Regions from separate parts of the Enterobacter chuandaensis genome, predicted to be linked through region 3. Evidence: predicted binding sites of a transcription regulator. Region 3 holds the regulator's gene; each other region holds the start of a gene.

Region 1 (2,256 bases), 2.1 Mb from region 3:
ATCGCGGTACCGGCGTTCCCCAGAAACAGCTCAAGTTCTTCACTGGTTTGCAGCGCGCCGCCGTTGCCGGTCACTTCGCAACGGGTACGATCGTCGGAGAGAGTATATTGAACGCCCAACGCTTTCAGCGCATTGAGCATATGGCGCACGTCATCGCTGTCCAGCAGGTTGGTGAGGACGGTGGTGCCGTTTGCCAGAGCTGCCAGCAGCAGAGCGCGGTTCGAGACACTTTTTGAACCAGGCAGATTGATGGTGCCATCTACCCGCGCGATAGGTTGTAACGTCAGGGATTCCATGAAAACTAAACTCTCAACTCAACATAATAAAAACCCCGCAGGGACGCTGCGGGGGTGAAAAACAGCAAATTAACCGTGACGACGTTCGAAGTCGATCATGAAATCCGTCAGGGCTTTAACGCCTTCCAGCGGCATTGCGTTATAAATGGAGGCACGCATGCCGCCAACGACGCGGTGGCCTTTGAGCGCATGCAGGCCTTTCGCGAAGGACTCCTCAAGGAACACTTTGTCCAGGCTGCTGTCCGCCAGCTGGAACGGCACGTTCATACGGGAACGGTTAGCTTTCGCCACATCGTTACGGTAGAAATCGCTCTTGTCGATGACGCCATACAGCAGCTCGGCTTTCTGCTGATTCACCTTGTCCATCTGCGCCACGCCGCCGTTTTGCTTCAGCCATTTGAAGACCAGGCCGGAGAGATACCAGGCAAACGTTGGTGGGGTGTTGAACATAGAATCATTATCGTTCAGCACGGTGTAGTCGAGAATCGACGGGCAGGACTTATGCGCTTTACCCAGCAAATCTTCACGCACGATGACGATCGTCAGGCCCGCAGGACCGATATTTTTCTGCGCGCCCGCATAGATAACACCGTAGCGGCTGACGTCAATGGGTGCAGACAGAATGGTGGAGGAGAAATCCGCGGCAACCACAACGTCTTTGCCGAAGTCTGGCGTCTCGTCGATGGCAATCCCGTCAATGGTTTCGTTCGGGCAGTAGTGAAGATAGGCGGCGTTATCAGAAAGCAGCCACTCGCGCATTGGCTTCACGGCGCGCAGACCGTCAACGGTCACTTTGGCGTCGATAACGTTCGGCGTACAGTATTTGTGCGCTTCTTTTACGGCGCTTGCCGCCCAGTAACCCGCGTCAACGTAGTCAGCCGTCGTTTTGTCGCCAAGGATATTCAGCGGTATGCCAGCAAACTGGCCGCGACCACCGCCATGGCAGAACAATACTTTGTAGTTCGAGGGAATGTTCAGCAGATCGCGAAAATCCTTTTCTGCCTCTTCGGCCACCTGAATAAACTCTTTACCACGGTGGCTGATTTCCATCACCGACGTACCGAGACCGTTCCAGTCACAAAGTTCCTGTTGAGCCTGTTTAAGCACGTCTGCCGGTAACATTGCCGGACCTGAACTGAAATTAAAGACTTGAGCCATTTCCCCTCACCACGCTAAAAGCCATAAGTTATAACTGTGGATATCGGTTTTATCATTCAGTGACACGCGCCGCAATGTCTAAAACTTATGACCGGGGAAATGTGCCCTTCATCACACAAAACAATCTGCCGCCTCGTCGTCACAAAACCGACAAAATCGCTGTCAGACGAGGCGTTTAGCCCGGCTAACCTTCGTCCATTCCGGATTTGCACAACGAGGGCATAATTGATGATCGCCCGCATGCATCCCCACCACATGACTACATTTTATACATGCATACTCCCCGGTTTCAGGTACCACCCTGAACCGTTCTACTAACATATCCGGCAGGATACACAGGCCGGGCTTAACGTCGTCGTCAGCATAGTAATAGACGCTGATTTGCCCGTTGGTTTCCATGATCGCCAGCCGCACCTGCCCGAGCTGTTCAACGCTATTCAGACGCAGCTCCATAAAGAACTCAAACTCGGTCATATTGGCGCTTTGCACATTTTCCCATGCCAGCTGCCCGTCCTTCACAATCACAACCGGCTTCCCTTCCAGAAGATCTTCCAGCTTTTCGCTTTTTGACATCAGCCACATGACCAGACGGTAGAGCAAGGCGAGGGAAACAAAAACGATAAACACCGGTACCATCGGCACGTCATCATAAAAGGCGACATCCCCTGCCGCCGAGCCCAGCGTCAGAATGATCAGCACCTCAAACAGCGACATCTGCCGCACGCCGCGACGGCCGGTAATTTTGAGAAACAGGAAGACGAGTACGAAGGTGTACAGGCTGCGCAGCGCCACTTCACCCAGA
Region 2 (2,256 bases), 1.1 Mb from region 3:
ATCGCCGCTCAGCAGCAGATAGTTCACCTTGCCGCTGTTATAGGCGTTCAGCGCGCCCTGAATGCGGTAGCGATAATACTGGTTGATCACCCCGGTGCGGTAATATTTGGCGGTGCCAAGCACCACGCCCACCTGGCGATAGGGCAGATCCTGCAGGTCATCAAAGATGTAGGGGGCGGTTTTCCAGCTCATCCAGCGGTCGAGACCCAGCACGATAAACAGCAGTATGCCGACCAGGACAGACAGGCTGTAAAAAACGCGCTTTAACATGGAGATGGCTCGTTCGTGGATGAAATTTAACTCAGGCTACTTTACCCGCCTGGTTAGCGCAAGAAACAGCGACTCAACTGAGGGGTTTTTCAGCAACGTGGCGGACATTTCTGTCCGCCGGAAGGTTTATGCCAGCAGGACGCGGTCGATCGTCGTGCAGCCTAACGCCTTGAGCGTCGCGGCGGTGGCGTCCCACTGAATCAGCGGCGCATCGGCTTTTTCTGCCAGAATGGCGCGCTGAATGTCCGGATAATCGTAGCCGTTCAGGCTCAGCAGGTTAAGCGCGCCCTGCAGCGGCGGCAGCGTTGGGTTAAACGCGGCGTTTTCCGCATAGCTGCCGGTGAAGATCCGGCCATCGCGGCACTGCAGCGCCACGCCGCTTGGGGATTTGCTGTACGGGGTGTGGCTCTTGTTCGCCGCGCGAATGGCCGCCTGGCTCAGGTCATCGCCGGACAGGACGTAACCGTGATCCTGCTCGTCCATCAGCAGCGTTTTAATTTCCAGATCTTTCGGGCCGAAGGCGTCCGGCAGGTAATCCCCCAGCGTGTGCGGCGCGCGACCTGGCAGGTTGATGCGCAGCTGCAGCCCGCTGTTCAGCTCATTCATAAACTGACGGCAGTGGCCGCACGGAGTGTAGTTAACGGTGATGGCGCTCAGGGCTCTCTCACCGCGCAGCCAGGCGTGGCTGATGGCGCTCTGCTCGGCGTGAACGGTCTGCTGCATGGTTGCCCCGAGGAACTCCATATTCCCGCCGAAGTACCAGGTTCCGCTGACGCCGCGCGCAATGGCACCGACGTTGAAGTGGGAAAGATCGGCCCGGGCGCAGGCGGCAGCCAGGGGCAGCAGTGCGAAAGCCAGCGCGTCTTCATCCAGCCCCGTTGCCTGTTTCAGCACCGTGACCTGCTCCGCCGTCAGCAGGGCGGGGAAATGTGCATCTGCCAGAACGGGAGCCAGGGCTGACTGCAAATTCTCTGCAAGCTGAGCGAAGGCAGCTTGAAAACGTGGGTGCATGGCGTTTGCCTCATAAAGGTTAATGGATCGGTAGTTTACGGAGCCGTCAGGGCTTTATATGTGATCCACTTCTCATTATGTATGCAACTTATGAAATCAAAATGAAATTTGCGCGACGCATCGCAAATTTTAGCCCATCACCGCCAGAATCAGCGGAAATATGAACGGGGCGAGCAGGGAGGTGATAATCCCGCATATCACCAGCGCCAGCGAGCTAAACGCCCCTTCCTGATAGTCCAGCTCCGCGCAGCGTGCTGTGCCCAGCGCGTGCGAGGCGGTGCCCATCGACAGCCCGCGCGCCGCTTTGGTGTGAATACGCATCCCGTTCAGCAGGGTGTGGCCAAACACCGCGCCGAGAATACCGACGAAAATCACGCACATCGCGCTGATGGCCGGAATACCGCCGAGGCTGCCGCCCACCGCCATCGCGATAGGCGTGGTCACTGATTTAGGCAGGATAGAGGCGGCAATTTGCGGGGAGGCCCCCATCAGCAGCGCCACCGACGTGCCGGTGATCATCGCCACCAGGCTTCCCACAAAACAGATAGTAATGATGGACTTCCAGCGGGCGCGGATCTGGTGCAGCTGCTCATATAAAGGAAAGGCAAGCGCGACAACGGCGGGCTGCAGCAGGTCGTTTAAAATTTTGCTGCCCGCAAAGTAGCGCTCATAAGGAATGCCGGTGAGCAGAAGGAAGGGAATAATCACCACCATCGCCACCAGCAGGGGGTTCAGCAAGGGCATTTTAAATCGTGCGGCAAGTTTGCGCGCGGCGAAGAATACCAGCAGGGTTAACGGCAGTGACCACCAGATATTAGCCATCATTTTTTTGTTTTCTCCCCGACCATTTTACGTTCGCCATGTACCAGATGCGAACTCCAGCTCACCACCAGAAAAACCACCAGCGTACTGACCGCGCATGAGACCACAATCGGGCCGAACTGCGCCTTGAGCAAATCAAAATACTGCATGACG
Region 3 (2,256 bases):
CTCCAGCATTAACGCCACAGAGCAGTATTTCTCCGCAGAAAGATCCACCGCACGTGAAACCGCCGCGTCTTTCAGTTCTTTGCCGGTGACGATAAAGTGCAGATTAATATGGGTGAACAGGCGTGGCGCCTCTTCGCGACGTTCTGAGGTGAGTTTAACCTCGCAATCCGTCACGTCATGACGACCTTTTTGCAGAATCGACACCACGTCAATCGCGCTGCATCCGCCTGCCGCCATCAGCACCATTTCCATTGGGCTAGGGGCTTTATCGCCGGAGTTACCATCCATCAAAACCTGGTGCCCTGATGCGGACTCGCCCAGGAACGTTAAACCTTCAACCCACTTCACGCGCGCTTGCATATTCATTAACTCCAACGTTGCATTTTTGGTGACAGATTACGCGCACGTTACATTTCTCGCAATGGAAGGCGACCTGCATCATGCTGAAGCGAGACACCAGGAGACACGCGGCGAAAGCTATGCTAAAACACTCAGGATGCTACAGTAATACATTGACGTTACACATGTATGCAGAGGACATCAAACTTTACTGGCTGCGAAACGTTACGACAGCCGACTTCCCAGGGTATGGGTAAGAATTCGATTGCAACCCCAGAGTCCGGATGCATCTGATGACTCTGGTGACAGCTTATAACAGAGGATAACAGCGCATGGTGCTTGGCAAACCGCAAACAGACCCGACTCTCGAATGGTTCTTGTCTCATTGCCACATTCATAAGTACCCATCGAAGAGCACGCTGATTCACCAGGGTGAAAAAGCGGAAACGTTGTATTACATCGTCAAAGGCTCGGTGGCAGTGCTGATCAAAGATGAGGAAGGCAAAGAGATGATCCTTTCTTATCTGAACCAGGGCGATTTTATCGGTGAACTGGGCCTGTTTGAAGAAGGCCAGGAACGTAGCGCCTGGGTTCGTGCAAAGACAGCATGTGAAGTGGCTGAAATTTCCTACAAGAAATTCCGTCAGCTGATTCAGGTTAACCCTGACATCCTGATGCGTCTTTCTTCCCAGATGGCGCGCCGTCTGCAGGTGACGTCAGAGAAAGTGGGTAACCTCGCCTTCCTGGACGTGACCGGCCGCATCGCGCAGACCCTTCTGAACCTGGCGAAACAGCCAGACGCGATGACCCACCCTGACGGCATGCAAATTAAAATTACCCGTCAGGAAATTGGTCAGATCGTCGGTTGCTCCCGCGAAACAGTGGGCCGTATTCTGAAAATGCTGGAAGATCAAAACCTGATCTCCGCCCACGGTAAAACCATCGTGGTTTACGGAACCCGTTAATCCCGGTCAAACGGCGTGTCATCGTAAGGTGTCACGCCGTTTTTGTCTCTATTCCCCATGTGGCGCAGGCTGATCTATCACCCGGAAGTTAACTACGCACTGCGACAAACGCTGGTGCTGTGTCTTCCCGTGGCCGTGGGCCTGATCCTCGGACATCTTCAGCAGGGTCTGCTGTTTTCCCTCGTCCCCGCCTGCTGCAACATTGCCGGTCTGGACACGCCGCATAAACGCTTTTTCAAACGCCTGATTATCGGTGGCAGCCTGTTTGCTGGCTGTAGCCTTGCCGTCCAGCTTTTACTGGCCCGCGACATTCCGCTGCCGCTGATCCTGTCCGTGCTGGCCATGACCCTCGGCGTCACCGCCGAAATCAGCTCGCTGCACGCCCGTCTGCTTCCCGCGTCACTCATTGCGGCCATCTTCACCCTGAGCCTCGCCGGAAATATGCCCGTGTGGGAGCCGCTGCTGATCTACGCCCTCGGCACGCTGTGGTACGGGCTGTTTAACTGGTTCTGGTTCTGGCTGTGGCGTGAACAGCCGCTGCGCGAATCCCTGAGCCTGCTCTACCGCCAACTGGCCGATTATTGCGAAGCGAAATATACCCTGCTTACCCAGCACACTGACCCGGAAAAATCGCTGCCGCCGCTGCTTGCGCGCCAGCAAAAGGTGGTAGACCTGATAAGCCAGTGCTATCAGCAGCTGCACATGCTTGCCGCCAACAAAAATCACGAATACAAACGGCTGCTGCGCACCTTCCAGGTCGGGCTCGATTTGCAGGAGCATATTTCCGTAAGCCTGCATCATCCGCAGGAGGTGCAAAAGCTGGTTGAGCGCAGCCATGCCGAAGCGGTGATCCGCTGGAACGCGCAGACCGTCTCCGCGCGCCTGCGGGTGCTGGCAGATGATATTCTCTACCACCGCTACCCCACGCGCTTTACCATGGACAAACAACTCG

The links. The regulator CRP, encoded in region 3, controls carbon source genes, mostly activating them, when cyclic AMP is high. The targets are predictions, from matches to a motif close to ATGTGANNNNNNTCACAT.
Region 1: the regulator CRP is predicted to act here: its motif matches at 1,554-1,571, upstream of serC (3-phosphoserine/phosphohydroxythreonine transaminase).
Region 2: the regulator CRP is predicted to act here: its motif matches at 1,340-1,357, upstream of cdd (cytidine deaminase).

Annotation. Positions count from the first base shown of each region.
Region 1 covers NZ_CP097173.1:1,648,246-1,650,501, reverse strand. Annotated here, with positions in the region: gene aroA (3-phosphoshikimate 1-carboxyvinyltransferase) at 1-296, opposite strand, end outside; gene serC (3-phosphoserine/phosphohydroxythreonine transaminase) at 366-1,454, opposite strand; gene MX657_RS07910 (DUF421 domain-containing protein) at 1,617-2,256, opposite strand, start outside.
Region 2 covers NZ_CP097173.1:3,162,524-3,164,779, reverse strand. Annotated here, with positions in the region: gene sanA (outer membrane permeability protein SanA) at 1-270, opposite strand, end outside; gene cdd (cytidine deaminase) at 397-1,281, opposite strand; gene MX657_RS15355 (CidB/LrgB family autolysis modulator) at 1,411-2,106, opposite strand; gene MX657_RS15350 (CidA/LrgA family protein) at 2,103-2,256, opposite strand, start outside.
Region 3 covers NZ_CP097173.1:4,239,738-4,241,993, forward strand. Annotated here, with positions in the region: gene MX657_RS20500 (OsmC family protein) at 1-360, opposite strand, end outside; gene crp (cAMP-activated global transcriptional regulator CRP) at 672-1,304, shown strand; gene MX657_RS20510 (YccS/YhfK family putative transporter) at 1,362-2,256, shown strand, end outside.